DNA from 3 places in the Paenibacillus sp. 1-18 genome. Region 1 is predicted to be linked to each of the others. Evidence: a T-box and tRNA genes for the amino acid it is inferred to sense, from the RefSeq annotation. Region 1 holds a T-box; the other regions hold tRNA genes.

Region 1 (8,089 bases):
CGTTATGTTCACCTTAACGAAGCGGGAACGCAAGACGGTGACGAAGACATTGCCGATCCGGGAACTGAAGGTTATGCTCATCAAGCGCCGCAGATGGCCGTTTGAGGGACTCTGGGCCTTGCCCGGAGGATTTTGTCAGGAAGATGAGTCTATATATGGAGCGGCCAAGCGGGAGCTGTTAGAGGAAACCGGTGTGGACGGCGGACATCTGGAGTATTTAGGTGTATACAGCGGACCGGGGCGTGATCCGCGTGGCTGGATTATATCGCATGCATTTTTTGCATTGGTAGAGGAATGGATGCTGGAGCAGCGGCAGGCAGCGGATGATGCTTCCGAGGTAGGGCTGTTCACGATCCGTGAGGCGCTGGAGGAATTGGAGCTGGCGTTCGATCACCGGGACATCATAGTCGATGCTTATCGGAAAATTCAGTTGCAAATGCTGCAGACTACGATAGCCAAACAGTTTTTGCCGCTACATTTTACATTGGGTGAGCTTTACCAGGTGATTCAGAGTGTCGTACCGGATTTTGAAGAACCGAATTTTATCCGTAAAATAACATCGACCCGCAGCAGGCAAGGGATACTGGAAGAAGTACGGGATGAGGCCGGTAAACCGCTCAGCTCCAATCAGTATTCACAAAGACCGGCTCAGCTGTACCGTTTTAGTGACAGAGTACCGCGGTTGTCTATCTACACATAATGTGACGGGATAGGTCATAAAGAACGCACAATCCCCAACTTTGTCGATGAAGGAGCTGACTGTACGATGAAGGCACTCATTGTTATTGATTACACGAAGGATTTTGTAGATGGTAGCTTGCCTGTAGGTCAACCGGCGATTGATTTGGATGATCGGATTGCAGCAATCACACAGGCGTATGTGGAACAGGGGGACTTTGTTGTCATGGCTGTGGATTTGCATGAGGAAAGCGACCCTTATCATCCGGAGAGTAAGCTGTTTCCCCCACATAATATACGTGGAACGGAGGGACGACATTTATATGGCAAGCTCCAAACCCTCTATGAGCAACAAAGTGCTTCCATCTATTGGCTGGATAAAACACGGTATAGTGCGTTCGCTGGGACCGATCTGGAGCTCAGGCTGCGCGAACGAGGCATTTTGCAAGTTCATCTGATTGGTGTATGTACAGATATATGTGTACTCCATACGGCTGTAGACGCTTATAACAAAGGCTTTGCTATTACCGTATACAAGGATGCTGTGGCGAGCTTTAATCAGGCAGGACATGATTGGGCTTTGGGTCATTTTGAGGAAAGTTTGGGAGCTGCCGTATGTTCGGCTCAGGATACGATTTTACTACAGAAGAAGTGAATAACTTAACGATTGTACACTAATATCCGATAACAAAATGGAGTCGGATATTGGTGGGCTGGACAGATGAGGCGGTACGCCGTCGCAATCGCAAAACCGGGGGACAGTCAGAGAGGATGAATACGATGCAGTCAACGAGCCTCGCATTACATACAGATAAATATCAGATTAATATGATGTACGCCCACTGGGTGAACGGAAGTCATCAGCGTAAAGCTGTGTTCGAGGCGTATTTCCGTAAGCTGCCCTTTGGCAACGGTTATGCGGTGTTCGCTGGTCTGGAGCGCATTGTGAATTACATCTCAAATTTGCGTTTTACAGAAGAGGATATTCGCTACCTGTCAGAACAGGAGGAGAAGTATGATCCTATGTTTCTGGAGGCTTTGCGGCAGTTTAGATTTGGCGGAACAGTTCATTCGATGAAGGAGGGAGCGCTTGTTTTTCCGAACGAGCCTCTGATACGCGTCGAAGGAACGATTATGGAAACGCAGCTGGTGGAGACGGCGATACTGAATTTTATGAATTATCAGACACTGATCGCTACCAAGGCATCACGCATTAAACAGGTGGCAAATAACGACACGCTGCTTGAATTTGGCACACGGCGTGCACAGGAAGCAGATGCGGCAATATGGGGAGCACGCGCAGCTTATGTAGCAGGCTTTGACGCGACATCCAACATGCTGGCAGGAGAGCACTTTGGGATTCCGACGAAGGGAACGCATGCTCATTCCTGGGTGCAGACCTTTATGTCCGAGCAGGAGGCTTTTGACGTGTATGCCAAGGTTCTACCAGATCAGGTCACGCTCCTGGTAGACACCTTTGACACGCTGGAAAGCGGCGTACCTCATGCGATTCGCACAGCAAAGATGCTGGAGAGCCAGGGCAAGCGAATGAATTCAATTCGTCTGGATAGCGGTGATTTAGCTTATCTATCTATCCAGGCGCGGGAAATGCTTGATGCTGAAGGTCTGGATTACGTACAAATTGTAGCTTCTAATGATTTGGATGAAAATACGATTTTTAATTTGAAAGCCCAAGGGGCGCGTATTGATGTATGGGGTGTGGGAACACAGCTTATTACAGCTTCGGATCAACCTTCACTTGGCGGAGTGTACAAGCTGGTTGAACGTGAAGTCGATGGTGAAATGCTGCCAACGATTAAGATTTCGGGCAATCCAGAAAAAGTATCCACACCGGGCAAAAAGGATGTATACCGTATCGTGGATAAAAAGAAGGGAAGAGCTATTGCAGATTATATTTCTTTTCCAGATGAAGAGCGTCCGCGTAATGGAAAACGTTTGAAACTCTTTAATCCCTTGCATCCTTATATGAAAAAATATGTAGAAAATTATGAAGCTGTACCAATGCTCGAGCCCATCTTCAAAAACGGACAGAAGGTATATGAGCTTCCCGAACTGGATGAAATTCGAGCTTACCATGCTTCACAGCTGAAGCTGTTTTGGCCAGAATATTTGCGGAAGATGAACCCTGAAATTTATCGTGTTAATCTCAGCGAAAAGGTGTGGGGACTGAAGCAAAAGCTGATCGACAGCTACATGCAGCCTGAAGTGGAAGAGAAGGAATAGAACGAAGAGGCACCTCATGAAAGTATGAGGTGCCTTTTTCTATTGTGGCGAGTATGGAAAAAGAGAACTTATTTATATATTTCTCTCATGACATGTCTCAGCTCAGGTACAATAATACGTTCCATTGCCAAACGTACAGCCCCACGTGAGCCAGGCATGGAAAATACAGCTGTTCGTCCTATAGTACCGGCCACAGCACGGCTTAATATAGCCGCTGAACCAATATCCTCAGCAAAGCTTAAATATCGGAAAATTTCCCCAAACCCAGGCAGTTCCTTATCCAATAGGGAGGAGACTGCTTCATATGTGGTATCGCGAGGGGAAATACCGGTGCCACCTGTCAAAAGCACAGCTTCGATGCCATCCTGTGCTGCAGCCTCGGACACCAATTGCCGGATACCTTCATAGTCATCCTTGACGATGACATAACGAGCAACCTCGTAGCCGCTGGTTTTCAGCAAATCCATGAGCAATCGTCCGCCGGTATCCGTTTCCACGGTGCGTGTGTCTGAGACGGTTACAACCATGCAGCTAACCCGCTGCGGAGATTCCCGTCGGTGCTCCTCTACAGAAGTCATATTCATTACCATGTTCACTCCTTGATTAGTGGTTAAGCATACTGTTTTACACACTCTTTTTTACAATAGAGGAATGGTTGTCCGTATGCAAGTCGGGAGTGGAGGATATAAAGCGTTGTGATGAATGTCCTTGCTTTCATGCATTGGAATATAGTACACTTCCTTACATAAGTCGGGATTTTCTGGTTTTGTTTTGCTGGAAGCGTACGCATCAAATGATTAATCTCAATGATTAGCGGGTAATAGTCAGCAGGATCAACAACTGGGAGGTAATGTAATATGAATCATTCATACCAACAATGTGTAGATGCTTGCCTAGATTGTATGAACGCTTGCAATGTTTGCTACGTTGCGAGTTTGAAGGAATATGATCTGGCCATGCTGCGTGAATGTATTCGAGTGAGTAGGGAATGTGCAGAAATATGCGGGTTTGCTGCTCAAATGCTGGAACGAGGAACCGATTTTGCCGAGCAAATTTGTGAGCTGTGCGCTAAAGCTTGTGAAGTATGCGCTGCCGAATGCAGCAAGCATGGACATGATCACTGCAAACAATGCGCAGAAGCCTGCCGCCGTTGCGTTCAGGCCTGCCGCCAATTGGTAGCTGTGTAATTACATATAGTGAGCTGGGCCGGTAGAAGAAAAAAGTTGCTTTCTACTAAATGAATTTGTATAATGATGGGAATTAACGTCGTGGAATGGGAGAGTAGCATTGAAGCTAATCATTACAGCGAGCCGGAAATGGTGGAAGCCGGTATGAGGTTTGATGTGAAGCGCACCCGGGAGACGGCTGGTCCAACGAGGAATTCCTTTTAGCGAAATTTCCTCTAGTAGACCAGCCCGGCAGACACCGTTATTGGTCATTGGAGTGAAATCGGCGATTTGTATAGCTAGCTTTAGCTGTGCAACCCGATTTACGAAGAGTGGTACCGCGGGGATATTGAAGTTCTCGTCTCTTGAATCAGTTCAAGAGGCGGGGGCTTTTTTTATTAGACAAGGATTTTGCAAAATCCGGAGATCTTATCGAAAAGGAGAGAGAAAACATGTTGTTGGTAACTGCTGCTAAAGTTTTATTGGCCCATACGGGCCTGGAAGAGAAGGAAGTTTTATCTTTATTGGAGATACCCCCGCAGCCGGAATGGGGGGATTTGGCGTTTCCGTGTTTTGTGTTGGCTAAAAGGCTTCGCAAATCTCCACAGCAAATTGCGCTTGAATTGGCGGAGGCAATAAGCCATGGGGAAGGCTTAAGTGCTTCGGCTGCTGGTGCCTATGTTAATATAACTTTGAATCGATCTGTTCATATTCCGCTTATGCTGGCTGAATTGAGCAAGCCTGATTTCCTCAAACCAGATATCGGACATGGGCAGCGGGTAGTGATTGATATGTCCTCACCTAACATTGCCAAACCGTTTGGTATCGGCCATCTTCGCTCTACCGTCATCGGTGCTGCCTTGTATCGCATTCTGGGGGAAACAGGACATGTTCCCATCAGCGTAAATCATCTAGGGGATTGGGGAACGCAATTTGGCAAGCAAATTGCAGCTTATAAAAGATGGGGAAATGAGGAGCAGCTACAACAGGATCCGATTGGAGAGTCGCTTAAGCTATATGTGCGTTTTCACCAGGAGGCTGAGCATGACTCGTCTTTGGAGGATGAAGGGCGCGAGTGGTTCCGGCGTTTGGAGCATGGGGATGCGGAGGCTCAGCGACTGTGGGAGTTTTTCGTTAAGGTCAGTCTGAGTGAATTTGATCGTATGTACCAGCGCTTGAACATTACGTTCGACCATGTGCTAGGGGAAAGCTTTTACAATGATAAGATGCAGGCAGTTGTTGCCCAATTAAGAGCGAAAGAACTGCTGGAGGAAAGCGACGGGGCACTCGTGGTTCGTCTGGAAGAAGAGGAGCTGCCACCGTGTCTTATTTTGAAAAAGGATGGGACCACCATTTATCCGACACGTGATCTGGCAACAGCGGTCTATCGTCGTGAAGTGATGAAGGCTGATCGGTTGCTTTACGTCGTTGGCGGGGAGCAGAGGTTGCATTTCCAGCAGGTATTTGCCGTACTGAAGCGTGCAGGGGAGGCATGGGCGGAACAATGTGAGCACGTGCCGTTTGGATTGATGCGGTTTGCAGGAAAGAAAATGTCTACCAGACGCGGCAAGGTTGTGAAGCTGGAGGAGGTGCTGGATGAAGCTGTAGCACGTGCTCAAGCTATTATCACCCAGAAGAACCCTAATTTGCAGGATCAACAGGAAATAGCTGAGGACGTTGGTATCGGGGCGATTATTTTTGGTGATTTAAAAAACAATCGTCTAAATGATGTGGATTTTTCATTAGAGGAAGCACTGACCTTTGAGGGCGAGACGGGGCCTTATGTGCAGTACACTCATGCGCGCATACGCAGTCTTCTGGAAAAAGCTCATGCTCGTACTGGTGCTCATTCAAATTTTAGTGACATCGCACCTGTGCAGGAGAGGCATTCGTCTGACTTGACTGACGACGTATCAAGTGAAATGCTCGGTGATGCAGGCTGGACACTGCTTAAGCAGCTGGATCACTATCAAGGGCAACTGATACGTGCGGTTCGGCAGCTGGAGCCTTCGGTTATGGCGAGATTTGCGTTGGATACGGCCCAGGCGTTCAACCGTTTTTACGCCAAGGAGCGGATTGTTGATGGTGGACAGTGGCGTATTCAGCTGGCGGAACAAACCGCGGATATTCTGGCAAGAACGCTGCAGCTCCTTGGGCTGAAAGCACCTAATCAGATGTAAACAAAGCGAATAAAGGAGAGCGAGATACAGGTGAGTATTCTAGTAACAATGAGCAATGTAAGTAAACGATATAAGAATGTAGCGGCCTTGGACGATTTTACTTTTACTATTAAGCAGGGAGACTGGATTACAATTGTAGGGAAAAATGGTTCCGGTAAAAGTACACTGCTGCTTTTACTGGCGGGTTTGCTAAGCCCCAGCTCCGGGTCAATTGAGTGGCGGTCCGGAGCTTCGATACATGTCGGCTATGCGCCTGATCGGTTGCCGCAGCTGAATTTTACACCTCGGCAGTATTTACAGCATATGGGCCTCATGCAGGGAGTGCAGCGGGATGAATTAAGGCGGGAAATTGATTTTCGGCTGGAGCAATTTGCGTTAATGCATGCTGCTGATCGTGATATGCGTGGTTTTTCTAAAGGGATGCTGCAAAAGGTTAACCTGACACAGGCACTTTTGGGTAGGCCGGAGTTATTGTTGCTGGACGAGCCGCTTGGTGGCGTGGATGTGGACACGCAAGCATCAATGATTAAGCTGTTGTCCGAATTAAGTGAACAGGGCATTACAATACTGGCATCCAGCCATGAGCCGGAGCTAGTGCAGCAGGCGGCACGGCAAGTGCTTGTATTGGATCATGGTCGTCTTGTAGCACAGTACGATCCGCAACGTGTACTACGGACAACGCAGCAGATTGTATGCACAGGGATATCAACGTTGGAGGCAGAGAGTTTGCTCGCTAGTGAGCAGACGGAGTGGATGGTCATTAATCAAGGTGATCATATTCGCGTGTCTGTGGAGAAGGAGGCGGGAGATCGGCTGCTGCTGAATTTGATACAATCGGGAGCCTCTATTGTTTCCGTACATCAGGACGCACAATGGTTCGATGATATTTTTGGCGCTGCTAATGCTGCTGCAATTCGCAGACGTGAGGGAGAGGGAACGATCTTATGATTTTTGCTATCCGTTACGTATTACAAAGCTATACGCGTTCACGGCGTTATGTACCGCCTGTAGTGATCTATTTTTTTGCCATGATGCTGATCTATTCTTACAAGCCCAGCCCTATAGCTGACAGCTACAGTGTTACTGCCCTTTTATTGTTTTTTGCTTCCGCATGGCTGGGAATCAGTCTGTTGAACCACGAGCACCCTGTACAAAAGCAGTTGTCAGTTCAACATAATCGACAGCATTGGGTTTATTTTAGTGCCGAGTTAATAGCAGCATATATCATGCTTGTTTTTATGACAGGGGTTGCCGTGATTTATCCGGTAGTTTTCAAAATGTTTGTGCACGTTCCTTCTGTGCTGCAATGGGTGGTGGGTATTATAGTTCATTTATCGCTTGCATTACTAGGGTTGTCCCTATCGCTGTTTTGCCAGCGGATTTTTATAGCGAAAACGAATCGCAGCCTGTCATTGGTTATCATTGCGCTCACTTTATCACTTGCCGGACCACGCCTAGCGGAGTTGCTTCCGGTGGGAGCTGAATGGATGATATGGATTCTTCCACCTGCTCATATGACTGTAAATGCAGTGATGAATCTCGGACAAATACCGACAGGGGAGGTTGTTTGGTCATTGCTGTTTCCTGTGTTATATGCTTTTGTGCTGATCGGTGTGTACATAAAGATTGTGAGCAGAAAAGAGCTTAACGGGTTACACTAATCGCAAGAACGGTGCTGTTTTGCAATCCTTTTGTGCATATGTGAAACATTTGCAGCTTCTATTGCGTCGATAAGTATAGAACATAGTTAAAAATGGAGGTGTACCTCATGAACAAAAATAAAAGTGTGGCAGCTGCTCTGCTCGTCATCTGCTCATTGGC
Region 2 (8,089 bases), on a different contig from region 1:
GCAAATGCGAAATTTCAGTGTTATCAAAGCCACCACTGCAAAATCGCCCGGCACAGACACATCCAGTCTTCGCGCCTCGGTCACAAGCCCTGCAGCCAAATAATCAGTAGAACAAGCAAAAGCATCCGGTTTGTTCGTTTGCGTTGCCCACCAATGAGCGATATTTTCACCTGCTTCAATCGAATTCAAGTCATTAAAAGAAATGGAAATCATCCCGATAAGCTTCGTCACGCCTGTCTTTAAAGAAACCGCATTTAAATTGGGCACCTACTCAAGTCGGTCTATGACCTCCTGCACCCGCTGTCTTGTCCGTTCACTTACAAACGGATGCTTGTTAATGACACGGGATACCGTCGCTGAGGATACACACTCCAGTTTTTTAATTTCATGGATATTCGCCACTTTCCTCACCTCGTTCCTCTTATTTTAGCATGTTTGTGATCTTTCGCCCCATCATCATCCTTCAGCAAAGTTTTTAAGAGCGCTTGACCTGTAATGCATTACAGAGATTACAGTGAAATTGAGCTTGAGAAAGCAATTTAAAAAATACACTCAGGAGGCGGAACGCATGAAAAAAGATGAGCTTCCCGTGCGGGAATTATGGCTGGTAGACATTGAAGCCGGACGTGAAAAACTGGAGATCGTGGGCGCTATGGCCAAACGAATGGTTAAGGCAGCAGGCATTTGATTGTGAGGTTCACTTGACGCTGGATCGTCGGGCCGCCTTGAAGGATGCCGATTTTGTAACGACACAGTTCCGCGTAGTTCTGCTCGATGCACGGATTAAAGATGAAAGTATTCCATTAAAGCACGGTATGATCGGCCAGGAAACCAATGGAGCCGGAGGAATGTTTAAGGACTTGTGTACGATTCCCGTTATTCTTAGTATCGTCGAAGATATGAAAGAATTGTGCCCAAATGCGTGGCTGATTCATTTCACCAATCCGGCAGGAATGGTCACGGAAGCCGTGCTGCATTATGGTCAATGGGACAAAGTCATTGGTCTATGCAATGCTCCGATTGGCGCAATCAAAAGTGCGGCAGCGATGCTGGACACACCAGAAGAAGAGCTGTTTTTTAAATTTGCGGGCATTAACCACCTTCACTGGCATCGAATTTATGACAAAACGGGGACCGAATTAACGGAGCAGGTCATTGAAGGACTGTATGCACCAGGTGCAAAACCGGAGAAGGTCGTTGAAAATATCAGGAACATGCGCTTCCTGTACGATCAGGTTCGTCAATTGAAAATGCTGCCTTGTCCGTACCATCGTTATTACTACATGACGGATAACATGCTGAAGGAAGAATTAGAGGAAGCCAAAAACGAAGGAACTCGGGGTCAAGTCGTCAAACGTCTCGAAGAAAGTCTGTTTGAACTGTATAAAGATCCGAATCTGGATTACAAACCGGAGGAATTATCGAAACGCGGCGGTGCGCATTACAGTGATGCAGCCTGTGAAATTATCAATTCGATCTATACACATTGATGGTGGTAAGTACACGGAATAACGGAGCTATTGACGACCTCCCTTATGACTGTGCTATCGAAATTACCAGTGTGATCCGTGCCCATGGTGCGGAGCCTGTAAACTTCGGCAAATTCCCGCCTGCACAGCGGGGCCTGCTGCAACTCATGAAGGCAATGGAAGAGCTGACGATTGAAGCGGCGGTCACTGGCGACTACGCGACCGTACTGCAAGCCTTCACTCTAAATCCGCTTGTTCCAAGCGGTGACATTGTCCAAACGGTGCTGGATGAATTACTGGAGGCACATAAAGAGCATTTGCCGCAGTTCTTTGCCAATAACGGGAAGGCGACAGTGTAAAATTTATAATGCAAGCTATCTTGCCGGATATATGAAAAACGGCCGTTTCCTCCACTTTGAATGGGTCTCGGCCGTTTTTTTGTTATCCATGCCTAATATATATCCCAGGAGGGATACTCTCCCTATGGTCGAGACTGCGAAGCTTATGCTAACGAGGATTATGCCCTGGCATCCCCAAAATGGGTTCTCATCCCACTGGAATGAAAAAAGCTTCCTAATTAGATAGGAAGCTTTTCTCTATACGTCCCAGGAGGGATTCGAACCCCCGACCGACGGCTTAGAAGGCCGTTGCTCTATCCAGCTGAGCTACTGGGACAAAAATGGTATTCAGTTAAACCTTATGTATTCAGCGCATTAATTATTATATCATATTTCGGGTAACTGTCAAAAGCATTTTTTCAATCTCCAGGGAAACGACCGAGATAGGAATCATTTGGACGCTAACGGGGTATTATGTACAAAAGGCCATGCTATAAAGGAGGGGTATCTTTGAAGGGTCTATTGTCGTCACTTTGTTATTTCAGTATTTTCTTCGCACCTTTTCTATTGCCTGTCATTGTGTGGATTGCAGTACGAGACGAATATGTACAGGGACATGCGAAAAAAGCCCTTTTATCGCACATTTTCCCCATTATTGCGGCGATTCCACTTGTGTATTTTATTGCAACAGCCAATCATGCAGGTTCTGTAATCGGGTTTGTACTATTATTCGTAGTGGTCTATCTCGGGGTTTTTGTCTATAACATCTACAAAGGGATTATGACACTGCGTGAAGCTGCATAGCTCCAAAAAAGCCTCCTGCATTCCGCTTGTTAGCCGGAAGTGGAGGCTTCTTTGGATAACTGGATGATCAAACCTTATCCTTCCCGCCTATTTATTGCCAAAACGTTTAGGATTTCTTCGTACCTCATGCCTTACGTTTTTCTCCAGCACTTCTTCCGCAAACTCATTGTTATGAATATAACTGCTGCTTTTGTTCTTCTTATATTTCGGTTTGCCGTCTATGATTTCCCCCTCCTTTCACGCTGATTCTGTGATGATGCCGGAGTCCAAATCAACAGAAGCCGAGGCATAGCGCACCAAATTCTCATCCCCCGAACTCCTTGGCAAACTCCGTGCTAAGCTGCCCATAGGAGAGCAATTCCCGTTTAAACTTGTCCCGTTCCTCACCAGCGGTAATGTGTGTGGATTCGGTAAAAGCCTTGTCTGTCACTTCTTCAAATGCGGAGTGCAGATTATTGTCGTACCAATCCAGCTCCAAATCGGCGTCATTGCGGATGATCCGTACCATGTCATAGTCATTCTGACCGTCCTGCTGATTGTTGGCCGTGATATACACCAGCAATTCCGGGTCATCTGCCGCACCGGGCCGCACCTCTACCTCTGCGCAGCGCACTCCGTCGATTTCAGTGAAACGACGTATTTTGGCGTCCTTGATGTAGTACATTGGTCTCCCTCCTTCCTTGCGAGTAGACGGGTTGCCCCATCTGTAGTTTTCGGAACGGACAGACATTTTATGCTTCTTTTCGGCATATATACTGATGAACTGGGGATTTAGTTTTAATTCATTCCAACACTGGATGAACACGACAAAGAGAGGATGAATAGACATGTGCGGAATTACAGGTTTCATACAGTGGAACGGAGACTTGATGCATCAGTCGGAGCTGCTGCTGAATATGACGCAAACACTCTCCGATCGCGGACCGGATGCTGCGGGTACCTGGATATCCAACCCGTGTGCCTTCGGACACCGAAGACTGAGCGTAATGGACCCCGAAAATGGCGCTCAGCCTATGATCCGGCAGCTTGAGGATATCACTTATACGATTGTATATAACGGGGAAATATATAACGCGCCTGAGTTAAAAAAAGAACTGCAGCAGCGTGGGCATTTTTTCCGTACACAATGCGACACAGAGGTGCTGCTCGAGGCCTATATCGAATGGGGCCCCGAATGCGTGGATCGGTTGAACGGCATTTTTGCGTTTGCTGTCTGGGATAGTGGGCGGCAACAGGTATTTCTGGCACGGGATCGCTTGGGGGTAAAGCCGCTATTTTATAGCCACACGGAGAATGTATTCGTATTTGGCTCTGAACCCAAAGCGCTGCTTCAGCACCCTGCCGTCGAAGCCGTCGTTGACGCTGAGGGATTGGCGGAAATTTTTATCATCGGACCGGCACGTACCCCCGGACACGGCGTCTATTCGTCCATGAAGGAGCTGCGGCCCGGACAAACGCTGACCTACAACCGCGATGGCATGCACATTCAGACTTATTGGAAGCTGGAAAGCATTGCGCATGAGGATGACACGGAACAAACCGCGCTAAAGGTACGAGAGCTGTTGCTGGATACGGTGGAGCGGCAGCTCATTTCGGACGTTCCGGTGTGCACCTTGCTGTCTGGCGGTCTGGATTCAAGCGCATTGTCCGCATTAGCTGTCGATTATTATAAGCGTACCGGGCAGGGACAAGTTCATACGTATTCGGTCGATTATGTGGATAACGACAAGCATTTTAAAGCCCATGCCTTCCAGCCCGGAGCCGATGCCCCCTGGATTCAACGCATGGTGGACGAATTGGGCACCAACCATCACTGGATCGAATTCGATACACCCGAGGTCGTAGCGGCCCTGAACAACTCCACGCTAACACGGGATTTACCCGGGATGGCGGATGTGGATTCGTCGCTGTATCTCTTCTGCCAGGAGATTAAGAAAGGAGCGACGGTTGCCATTTCCGGCGAGGCAGCGGATGAAGTGTTTGGGGGATATCCGTGGTTCCATCGTGAGGATATGCTGAACTCAGGCACGTTCCCGTGGGCAGTCGCCCCCGATATGAGAGCCAGTCTGCTGTCTCCCGAGGTACGGGAATGGATCAAGCCCTTGGAGTACCTAAACGACCGTTATTCAGAGGCTATAGGAGAAGTGCCAAAGCTGTCAGGGGAAACAGGTAAAGCTGCACAGATGCGTGTTATGTCCTATTTAAACATCACTCGCTTTATGCCTACACTGCTGGATCGCAAGGATCGGATGAGTATGGGGGCCGGACTCGAAGTACGGGTGCCGTATTGCGATCATCGGCTGGTGCAGTATGTATGGAACATCCCTTGGAGCATTAAGATGACAGGCGGACGCGAAAAAGGCATTCTACGGAAGGCGCTGGAGGGTATATTGCCGGATGATGTACTGTACCGTAAAAAAAGCCCCTATCCCAAAACGCATAACCCTTCCTATCTTGCCGCTGTGAAAAAGCAGGTACTGGAACTGCTGGATGATTCCTCTTCCCCGCTGCTTAAGCTGATTGATACGCAGAAGGTGCGTGATATCGCAGCTTCGCCAGAGGCATCCACTAATCTGCCCTGGTTTGGCCAGCTGATGTCGGGACCTCAATTATTTGCGTATCTGACCCAGGTGGATAACTGGCTTCGCACCTACAAGGTAGCGATTCGATAGGATTAGCTTGGTATCATCCCCTTCAAATTAGACACCTAATAAATTCTGTATCATGAGGATAGAGTGAACTGGAGTGGGAAGGGAAACTAAAAAACACAAACGGCTCGTTTGTGTTTTTTAGTATTTAGTTCAAAAAAACTACTCTTGAATTTTTTTGCAATTTCCATCAATTCGCCAAGAGTGGTCTTAAAAGCAGAAACAGTATAGAAGTGATCTTTCGTAATTAGATGAACAACTTTTCTCTCTTTTCCATCTACATAAGCAGCGGTATGGCCATTGATTTTAGTTAACTCAACTTTCTCCAATTTATAGGAGTCTTTCAAGCTTTCAATAGTAGCCTCTTCATCCTTTTGGGATTCATTTTGAATGATCATAACTTCAGCGCCATCATTCCCGCGATATGATTGTCTGATAATCAGCCCATATTCGCCTTTTAAAGCGGTTGTATTTAATGGTTTCAAACTGTGCTTTTCAGCCGCTGCTGTTTTAAGTGAGGCTCCCTGCGCTAGATTGGGAATATGGATTTCTGATGCTGGTACATCAGATATGTTTATGAGTCCTTCAATATCAGTAGAACCTTCGACCACTGCCTCTGCTGGTGTTTCTGATTCGGCAGCATATGAATTATGTACAAATGCATCACTACCTATTACGAGTGCGCCACCCAAAGCTACAGCAACCAATTGTTTTTTCAATTTAATCCCTCCTATTAAGCTGGTTAACGTTACCTTGCCGTCTGCTCGGACCATGTAAAAAGGCCGACACAATGGTCGACCTCCCCACTGCATATAAATAACTATAATACGATTATTGCAATTCTCCTCTTGTGTTGCCTAAGCGAATTGAAAGGCCGCCCTTCATAACACCTTCGGGGGAAGTAAGGTTAAGATAGAAATTACCAGTAGATTGATACAAACACTCTAGCATATCCATAATGCGGATCAATGTAGAAACGCTCTGACATGTCAGTATTCGCAAGAGACTTGGCTAGTACCTTATTCGTGTCCTGAGGAGTAATTACATGATCTCCCGGTTTTTGCGTGTTCACATCAGTTGAATTTGCTGACTGACTCACTTGTGCTGAGTCTTTTTTAGCTGGTGCAACATCGATCGTAGCTGCGGCAGAAGCACTCAATGGAATTGCAAGAGCTAAAGACAAAACAGATGCTACAGAAGCTTTTTTAATGCTTTTCATTTAAGAAACCCATTTTTCCCAAATTTTGTTTTTACCTAACCGATGTTAATTACCTTATTGAATTGAATTAATAAAAGCGACCCCCCTCTTTGAAGACCAGAATGGTTTTTATTAATCAACTCCAAGTATGTATAAGTTCCAATTTTGTTATATGACTAATAAAGGCTTGTTGCAGATGTTTGTCTCTTCTTACATTATAAGTTTTTTATTGTAATTTTCCAACAAAACATTGGATGATGATTCCATTATCCTAATAAGGCACGCTGCGGAATTGAACCGCGCAAGGGTTCTAACCAAGCGGTATCTTTCCGCTGGTTAACTAGTGCCTTATTACCTGGGCATGCAACAAAGTTCCGGGCTGATTCGGGGGAATAATTTGGGGTAAGATTCATGGAAATGGAAAAAATCAAAAGTCTATACATGGTTATACCCCTGTCTACTTGACAGGGGTATAACCGTTCAATAAAGCTGTGAGACAACAGACTCGTCTAAAGATTACTCAAGCCTAACAGCTATATTGCTAAAAACTACGCGTGCGGATTCCCCAGCTTGGCCGCCAAATTACGCAGGGCTATGCCTCGATGGCTGATAGCCTGCTTTTGTTCCAGCGTCAGCTCGGCCATCGTCTTCTCGTACTCAGGCAAATAAAACAACGGATCATAGCCAAATCCGCCGCCGCCTGCGGTTTCTGTTGTAATCCAGCCATCCACCGAGCCGGTTGTTTCCAACGTCTCCCCTGTCTGCGGATTATACAGAATTAAGGTACAGACGAATTGAGCCGAGCTTAGCAAGGGCTGTTCTGTATCATCACCCAGCTGCTTCGATTCCAAAACATCGAGCAGCTTAATATTGTTTTCGTGATCGCTGGCACCCTCTCCAGCATAACGGGCCGAGTATACGCCCGGCGCACCGTCCAGCAAGTCCACGCACAGGCCGGAATCATCGGCCAGCACGGGCAATCCAAGGGCATCTCCGACCGCTTTGGCTTTTTTCAGCGCATTCTCCGCAAACGTTTTGCCATCCTCAACCACATCAGGAATGTCGGGGTAATCGTACATGCTTTTGACTTCCTTGCCGAGCGGAGCAAAGGCATGTGCAAATTCACGCACCTTCCCTTTATTCTTCGTAGCGACAATGACAATCGGGCCGTCCAGTCGCATTAGACTCCAGCCCCCGAACGTCCAGCCCCGATCTTATCAGCAATCGGTCCAAGCACTTCTTTTTGACGCTCGATCATTTGCAGAATCCCTTGTTCGCCCAAGCTAAGCAACTGATCCAATTCGTTACGGTCGAATGGACTCTCTTCTCCGGTACCTTGCAGCTCGACATATTTGCCGCTGCCAGTCATTACCAGGTTCATGTCTACCTTGGCCTTGGAATCCTCTTCGTAGTTCAGATCCAGCAATGCTTTCTCACCAACAACCCCTACACTGACAGATGCCAGAAAATCTGTAATCGGAAAAACAGGTAGCTTGTGCTGGGTGGAAATTTTATTGACCGCAATCGCTAACGCTACGAATGAGCCGGTAATTGAGGTTGTGCGCGTTCCCCCATCGGCCTGAATAACGTCACAGTCCAGCGTAATGGTCCGTTCACCAAGCGCCTGCAAAT
Region 3 (8,089 bases), on a different contig from region 1:
TCGGAATCATTGAATTATATTAAAGAACATTTTACGATTCATTGTGAAATTCTATTCTTAAATGCCAACGATGGCGTTCTCGTGCAACGCTACAAGGAAAGCCGTCGACGTCATCCGCTTGCTCCAGACGGTATGCCTTTGGATGGAATCCGACTGGAGCGCAAAATGCTGGAGGAGCTGAAAAGCTCGGCTTCTGAGGTTATTGATACAAGCACGATGAAGCCCGCAACCTTAAAGGCCAGGATTATTTCGAGATTTTCACATCTGGAGAGCAGCATGCTTTCCGTGAATATTACTTCTTTTGGCTTTAAATATGGTATTCCCATTGATGCCGATCTTGTATTCGATGTGCGCTTCCTACCCAATCCTCACTATGTGGACCAGCTTCGCCCCCATACGGGACAGGATAGCGATGTATATGATTATGTTATGAAATGGCCTGAGACTCAGGCTTTCCTGACCAAGCTGCTGGATATGTTGCATTTTTTGATTCCACAATACCGTAAAGAAGGCAAGAGTCAGGTGATTATCGGTATTGGCTGTACCGGCGGTAAGCATCGTTCTGTTGCGATATCGGAATATTTAGGAAAAATGCTGGGTGCCAGCGAGACAGAGTCCGTTTCTGTTTCGCATCGGGATGCTGATCGGGACCGGCACTAATGAGGTGAAATGATGAAAGAGACCGGATCACAACGGGAGCGCCCGCGTATTGTTGTTATGGGCGGGGGAACCGGCTTGTCTGTCATGCTGCGGGGCTTGAAGCAAAAGCCACTGGATATTACGGCTATTGTTACAGTCGCTGACGATGGCGGAAGCTCCGGGATATTGCGCAGTGAGCTGCAGATGCCCCCTCCAGGGGACATCCGCAATGTGCTGACTGCCTTGGCTGACGTAGAACCAGTGATGTCAGATATGCTAAAATACCGTTTCGGTGCAGGATCAGGATTATCAGGCCATAGTTTGGGCAATCTGATTTTGGCAGCGATGACCGATATATCAGGTGATTTTGTAACGGCGGTGCGTGAGCTTAGCCGTGTGTTTGCTGTCCGGGGGCGTGTACTGCCGGCAGCCGAAGAAGGTGTTGTGTTAAGTGCCGAAATGGAGGATGGCACGGTTGTTACCGGGGAGTCCAAAATCCCGGAAGCGGGCGGCAGAATCAAACGTGTTTTTCTTGAACCGACTCACGTGGAGCCGTTGCCTGAGGCTGTAGAGGCCATTAATGAAGCCGATGCGATTCTGATTGGCCCCGGAAGTTTGTATACCAGTATTTTACCCAATCTGCTCGTACCCAAGCTCGCTGAGGCTGTAGTGAAATCCGATGCTATCAAAATATTTGTCTGCAATGTCATGACCCAGCCGGGTGAAACCGATGGCTATACGGTGGGAGATCACCTGCAGGCTATTTACGAGCATGTAGGCCACCATCTCTTCGACTATGTCATTGTGAATAACGGGGAAATCCCGCCTCAAGTGCAGGAAATGTATGCCGAGCAGGGAGCCAAGCCAGTTCAAGTCGACATGGGCGAACTGAATGACCGGGGATATAAAGTAGTGGCAGATACGTTAGTTCTGTTCCGCACGTATTTACGGCATGATGCAGACAAACTAAGCCAGCACATTTATCAATTAGTACAAAACTGGATATTAAGAAGGAGGTGAGTCCCTTGTCCTTTGCGGCACAAACGAAAAAAGAGCTTACAATGATTGAAAGTCAGCCCTGCTGTGAAAAAGCGGAGCTGTCTGCGCTTATACGTATGCTCGGATCCGTGCAACTGTCGAATAAAAGGGTGATATTGGACGTGTCCACAGAAAATGCCGCGATTGCAAGGCGGATTTACTCCTTGATCAAAAAGCATTTTCAGCTTCACATTGAACTGCTTGTACGGAAAAAAATGCGCTTGAAAAAAAACAATGTGTACATTGTCCGTATTCCTAACGGTGTACAAGAGCTGCTGAAGGATTTGTACATCGTATCAGAAGGCTTCTTGTTCACGGACGGGATTAATCGGGAGATCATTCGGAAAAACTGTTGTAAGCGGGCTTATCTGCGGGGCGCCTTTATGGCTGGTGGCTCTGTAAACAACCCGGAGGGATCATCTTACCATCTTGAGATTTCCTCGATGTATGAGGAGCATTGTCAGGCCCTGGTAGATCTTGCGAATGAGTTTCATCTGAATGCCCGCTGTATTGAGAGAAAAAAAGGGTTTATTCTCTACATCAAGGAAGGCGAGAAGATCATTGAACTGCTCAGCATCATTGGAGCGCATCAAGCCTTGTTCAAATTCGAGGATGTACGTATTATGCGCGATATGCGCAACTCCGTAAATCGTATTGTCAATTGCGAAACAGCCAATTTGAACAAGACGATCGGCGCTGCAGTTCGGCAAATTGAGAACATCAAGCTGCTGGAGAGGGAAGTTGGTCTGGAGACCTTGCCGGACAAGCTGCGTGAAGTGGCGGAAATCAGACTGGCCCATCCTGATTTGAACTTGAAAGAAGTCGGGGAAATGCTCAAAGGGGTCGTTAGTAAATCCGGTGTAAATCACCGTCTTCGCAAAATTGACGAGATGGCGGACAAAATCAGGGGAGAAAATGGCCTGATTCCGTAAAAAAGAATGTCCTTGGGGCTTTTTGCCGCTTTAATTAGTTTTTTTTCTAGTGTCTGTCCCAGGTTAATGTTATAATGTGATAAATAAAATGGAGTAAGTAGTGTCCAGATTTATTTGATGAGGGGGTAAGCTGACATGTCAAAACATCCGGTAGTCGTACGCTTGAAAACAGGACTGCACGCCAGACCTGCTGCGTTATTCGTACAGGAAGCGAATAAATATTCATCTGAGATTTTTGTGGAAAAAGAAGACAAAAAGGTTAATGCCAAGAGCATCATGGGTATTATGAGTCTTGCCATCAGTACAGGTACTGAAATTAATATTAGTGCTGAAGGTGCGGACGCCGAACAGGCTGTAAACGCTTTAGTAAGTCTGGTTAGTAAAGTAGAGCTGGAAAACCAGTAAGCGACTGTTTATATTTGTGATACGGTATACGCTCTTTCGTGAAAAGCCCCTCGGGGCTTTTTTTATATCCGTAAAAAAATTAGATGTTTTTCCGAAAAGCTGTTTATCTTTGTAAAGCTCTATAAGTAACGTTTTGTTGAATATGCCAACTGGAATTAGTCCAACCTACACCTAATTTATATTCCGTGCTGATCCTTTATTTTGGAATGCGAATGCTTGACTGCAACCTTTTTTCGTCCTTTCCGTCTGGAAGATACAAACATTTTCAAGAAAGAGGTTGGATACGATGAGACATTGGACAAAAATAGTAAGTACAGCAGTTCTCACAGGAGCATTATTGGCCGGGGGAGTAGCTGGAGGATTGTGGACAGGAGCAGATCGTGCTTATGCCGCATCAACAGCCGCGACGGTGAATAGTGTAATAAATGTGAGCGGAAGCGGTGAAATACTGGCTAAGCCCGATATTGCTTATCTTTCCATCGGTGTGCAATCGGAAGGAAATACAGCGGCCGCTGCTCAAAAAGCCAATGCCACGAAAATAAACAAGGTTACACAATTGCTGAAAGAAAAATGGAGCATTAGTGCAGACGACATTCAGACTAGCCAGTTCTACGTGCAGCCTAACTATATCTACAACGATAAAGAAGGTCAGAAGCTCAAAGGCTTCATTGCCAACCATACACTTTCCGTTAAATACCGTGATCTGGATAAAATCGGTCAACTGCTGGATGAGGCTACAAATTCCGGGGCGAACAACGTGGATAATGTACGCTTTTCAGTAGAAGACCCTTCCACCTACGAAGAAGAAGCGATTGCCAAGGCGCTCAGTAACGCTCAATCTAAAGCCAGTGCTGTAGCAAAGGCAGCCAAACGTGGGTTGGGAGGCTTGGTAAATGTGACGGTAGATGGCGGAGAAGCCCAAGTATTCACACAACGTGAGACTGCTATGAGCAAGTCTCTTTTGGACGCAGGGAATGGAACAGAGATACAGTCTGGTCAAGTGACAGTGAAGGTTCAGGTATCGGCCCAATACGAAATGAACTAATACAGTACGTTAAACGAAGCCACAAGCGGCTTGCATCATGTGCAGGTTGGCTTGCTGGCTTTGTTTGTATATCGAAACCATTTTGTAATGAGTCTGTCATAGCTAAGGGGTGTTAGGTGTATAGATTGAAATCGGAGGGTGTACAGATTGTAAACCACATATAATAGGGTACAGATATAATAAGAAAAGCAATCAAAACACATAGATAATACAGATCCACCACAGGAGGAATACTTACGATGAACAAGCATACGAAGAAATGGGGCTCCGCTCTCCTGGCAGCAGGAATTTTAGTAGGAACCGCAGTTATTCCCGTTTCTTATATTGAGGCAGCATTGACCAAACAGCAAGCTACGCCACAGCAACCGGGAATCTCCATTCAATGGGACGGCAAAACCTTGGCGACCAAAGGAGTTCAGGTAAACGGAAGCACACTGATTCCAGTAGCAGCACTGCGCGACAGTCTGGGAATTTCGGTGAGCTATGATGCCAAAACAGCGACATATACCGTAGGCAGCGGGTACAACAAGCTTTACATCATTTCTTCTTTCTCGGATACCTATGTCAATGTGAACGGAATCGGCACGCGCAACATGGACGCCAAACAGATTGCCGGGAAGCTATACATTCCTATGGGTCTGTTGAAAGACTATCTGGGTATCGATGCACAGTGGAATGCAGCCCAAAAAACAGTAACGTTGAGTAAAAGCCAGCTAAATCCAATCAAAATTGCGTCCCAATCACTTTCCGCTTCGAGTAATGCGAAGGTGTCCTACAAGATTAAGTACCCGCAAATCAGCGGCAGCCAGCTGAATCCTGAGGCTCAACAGGCCATTAACAGTGTGCTTAAAAAGCAAGCAGACAGAGTATTAGCAGCAGGCAAAAAGATGATGGCTGAGGGAGAGGCTACAACAGAAAGACCGTATGAGTTTGGGAATGATTTTGCGGTTGCCTATAACAAGGATGGTATTTTGAGTGTGATTATGCAGGATTACTCGTATACAGGCGGCGCACATGGCATGACGGCACGTAAGGGATATACGTTCTCGCTTGCTGATGGTAAACTGCTGCAATTATCTGATGTATTGAAGGCAAATCCGAACTACAAAAAGTTCCTCAATGCTGATTTGAAGAAGAAAATTGATGCGCTTCAATCTGGCGAAGCTTTCGGTAAATTTAAAGAGCTGGCGGCAGATCAGGACTTTTATGTGACCAACAGTGGAATAACAATCGTGTTTAGTTTGTATGATTATGCGCCATACGCGTATGGAATTCCAGAGTTCACCTACTCGTTTGCCCAATTGCTGCCTCAGGGCGGAAAGCCCTTTGCAGGACAGTAAAGCAAAAAAGCTGCCTACCGGATACGAACATCCGGGGCAGCTTTTTCGTTTACCAGCTATCGAGCGATGAATTTCCTCTCTTATACACCGTCTGGAGAAGAGCTGGTTAGCACTTTATCAATAATACCGTATTCCTTGGCATCATCAGCGGACATGAAATAGTCACGGTCTGTGTCTTTTTCAATGCGTTCCAGTGGCTGGCCTGTGCGATCTGCGAGAATGCGGTTCAATTTGTCACGCATTTTCAGAATGCGACGAGCGCGGATTTCGATATCCGTTGCCTGACCTTGTGCACCACCCAATGGTTGGTGAATCATAATTTCACTGTTCGGCAAAGCAAAACGTTTGCCTTTGGCACCTGCGTTCAGCAAGAACGCACCCATGGAAGCAGCCATACCTACACAAATCGTAGACACGTCAGGTTTAATGAATTGCATCGTATCGAAAATGGCCATACCGGCTGTAATGGAACCGCCAGGACTGTTAATATACAAGTGAATATCTTTTTCAGGATCTTCGGCAGCCAAAAACAGCATTTGCGCAATAATAGAGTTGGCTACAACGTCATTGACGTCCGAGCCCAACAAAATAATGCGATCCTTCAACAGTCTGGAATAAATGTCATAGGCGCGTTCGCCGCGGTTACTTTGCTCTACTACCATAGGAACATAGCTCACGTCAAAAAACCTCCCTTAAATATCGTTAATGGATTTGGTGGACATGCCGATCTACATGCCCCTACTTTATAAACTGTTACCGTATTAACCACATGATAAACAATTTCAAACAAAAAGTCAAAGAAAGTCAAACTAATGGTCAAAAAAAAGAGCCCTCAGCGCTCTTATTGGTTAAAACATGATATAGAAGCATTAAAGCATTCATTTAAAATGGCGCGCCCGCGAGGAATCGAACCTCGATCTCAGGCTCCGGAGGCCTACGTCATATCCGTTGGACCACGGGCGCACAGATAATTGGAAACAAAGATGATTATATGATATACGGCATTGAATTGCAAGCTTTTATTATGTGCGCATATTCACATAAAAAGTTGAGAAATATAGGATCAGATAGACTTGCATGTGGAGCAAATATTGGTTAAGATATACGTGGGACTTAAAAAGTTATCCCGGGACGTTTTAAGACCAATCAGAGATATAGCTTAGAGACAGAACTTAGAAGTGTGCGGGAGTGGAAAGCATGCGAAAGATATTAGAAATACAGAAGCAGCTTCTGCCCGACCTCATGGATGTTTTGAAAAAAAGGTACACGATCCTGCATCAGATCATGCTGTCCGATGTTATTGGACGCAGAACACTGGCAGCTTCACTGGATATGACCGAGCGCGTGCTGCGCGCCGAAACCGATCTCCTTAAAGCCCAAGGGCTAATTGAGATTGAGAGTGTGGGCATGAAGGTGAGCAAAGCAGGACTGGATCTGCTGGAACAGCTGGAGCCGATTGCGAACGACTTGTTCGGCCTGTCCCAATTGGAGGATCAGATTCGTCAAGCCTATGGTTTGGAGAAAGTGGTTGTCGTTCCAGGGGATTCGGATGCTTCACCGTTAGCGAAGCAGGAGCTGGGCCGTGCTGGTGCAAAGGCGCTGCTGAGTGTTATGGATGACGAGGATGTTGTCGCTGTAACAGGTGGCACGACAATTGCAGATGTGGCGGAACAACTGACATTACCTGCTAACGGCCCGCTTAAGGGCGGATGGTTTGTACCGGCACGCGGGGGTTTGGGAGAGAGCATGGAAATGCAGGCTAACACTATTGCTTCCACGATGGCTCGCAAAGTCGGCGCTCAATACCGTCTGCTCCATGTACCGGATTTGCTCAGCAATCATGCTTACAACTCCTTGCTTGAGGATACGAATATTCAGGATATATTAAGCCTGATTCGAGAGAGCCGTATCATCATTCACGGGATAGGCAACGCCATAGCGATGGCCCACAGACGCAAGCTTGACCCCGAAACCTTTGCCCAGATCAGCAGTGAAGGCGCGGTTGCCGAATCGTTTGGTTATTATTTTAACGAAGACGGCGTCGTTGTTCACAGAATGCTGACGCTTGGACTCCGCTTGGAGGACATTGGGCGTACGGAGACGGTGCTAGGTGTAGCTGGAGGCAAGAGCAAGGCGGCTGCTATTCATGCAGTATTGCGCTTCGGGCAAGAAGACATTCTTGTCACCGACGAAGGCGCTGCTGTCGAGATTGTAAGCCGTTATTTAAAAGGTTAATATGGATTGATTAATTGTGTTGTCTTGACGGGCTTTCGGGTCTGTCTTGAATATATAAACTAAACGAACTTTGGGAGGAACTCACTCATGACAGTTAAAGTTGGTATTAACGGTTTCGGACGTATTGGACGCCTTGCTTTCCGCCGAATTCAAGACGTGGAAGGTATTGAAGTAGTAGCAATCAACGACTTGACAGATTCCAAAATGCTGGCACATCTGTTGAAATATGATACAACACAAGGTACTTTCCAAGGACAAGTAGAAGTACATGACGGCTTCTTCAAAGTAAACGGTAAAGAAGTTAAAGTTCTGGCTAACCGCAACCCTGAAGAACTGCCTTGGGGAGACCTGGGTGTAGACATCGTTCTGGAATGCACAGGTTTCTTCACAACTAAAGAAGCTGCTGAGAAACATTTGAAAGGCGGCGCTAAAAAAGTTGTTATCTCTGCTCCAGC

The links. The T-box of region 1 lies ahead of argS (arginine--tRNA ligase). A T-box ahead of a tRNA ligase gene usually reads a tRNA of that ligase, here a tRNA-Arg.
Region 2: it encodes a tRNA-Arg, which carries the amino acid that the T-box ahead of argS (arginine--tRNA ligase) is inferred to sense. The anticodon was not compared.
Region 3: it encodes a tRNA-Arg, which carries the amino acid that the T-box ahead of argS (arginine--tRNA ligase) is inferred to sense. The anticodon was not compared.

What each region holds. Positions count from the first base shown of each region.
Region 1 covers NZ_ASSB01000023.1:8,519-16,607, forward strand. The annotation lists gene L693_RS0101425 (NUDIX domain-containing protein) at 1-700, shown strand, start outside; gene L693_RS0101430 (cysteine hydrolase family protein) at 767-1,333, shown strand; gene L693_RS0101435 (nicotinate phosphoribosyltransferase) at 1,459-2,922, shown strand; gene L693_RS0101440 (MogA/MoaB family molybdenum cofactor biosynthesis protein) at 2,991-3,506, opposite strand; gene L693_RS28710 (four-helix bundle copper-binding protein) at 3,780-4,109, shown strand; T-box leader at 4,183-4,457, shown strand; gene argS (arginine--tRNA ligase) at 4,541-6,268, shown strand; gene L693_RS0101460 (ATP-binding cassette domain-containing protein) at 6,299-7,216, shown strand; gene L693_RS0101465 (hypothetical protein) at 7,213-7,929, shown strand; gene L693_RS0101470 (S-layer homology domain-containing protein) at 8,037-8,089, shown strand, end outside.
Region 2 covers NZ_ASSB01000198.1:10,416-18,504, reverse strand. The annotation lists partial or broken gene L693_RS29225 (LacI family DNA-binding transcriptional regulator) at 1-402, opposite strand, end outside; partial or broken gene L693_RS0112525 (6-phospho-beta-glucosidase) at 581-1,828, shown strand; tRNA gene L693_RS0112515 (tRNA-Arg) at 2,071-2,144, opposite strand; gene L693_RS0112510 (DUF4870 domain-containing protein) at 2,318-2,611, shown strand; gene L693_RS0112500 (hypothetical protein) at 2,916-3,275, opposite strand; gene asnB (asparagine synthase (glutamine-hydrolyzing)) at 3,439-5,283, shown strand; gene L693_RS0112490 (DUF4367 domain-containing protein) at 5,370-5,978, opposite strand; gene L693_RS29220 (hypothetical protein) at 6,179-6,478, opposite strand; gene L693_RS0112480 (XTP/dITP diphosphatase) at 7,006-7,638, opposite strand; gene rph (ribonuclease PH) at 7,638-8,089, opposite strand, start outside.
Region 3 covers NZ_ASSB01000229.1:9,302-17,390, forward strand. The annotation lists gene rapZ (RNase adapter RapZ) at 1-660, shown strand, start outside; gene L693_RS0114250 (gluconeogenesis factor YvcK family protein) at 673-1,659, shown strand; gene whiA (DNA-binding protein WhiA) at 1,665-2,609, shown strand; gene L693_RS0114260 (HPr family phosphocarrier protein) at 2,745-3,014, shown strand; gene L693_RS0114265 (SIMPL domain-containing protein) at 3,301-4,059, shown strand; gene L693_RS0114270 (PdaC/SigV domain-containing protein) at 4,299-5,399, shown strand; gene clpP (ATP-dependent Clp endopeptidase proteolytic subunit ClpP) at 5,480-6,076, opposite strand; tRNA gene L693_RS0114280 (tRNA-Arg) at 6,288-6,362, opposite strand; gene L693_RS0114285 (sugar-binding transcriptional regulator) at 6,597-7,634, shown strand; gene gap (type I glyceraldehyde-3-phosphate dehydrogenase) at 7,722-8,089, shown strand, end outside.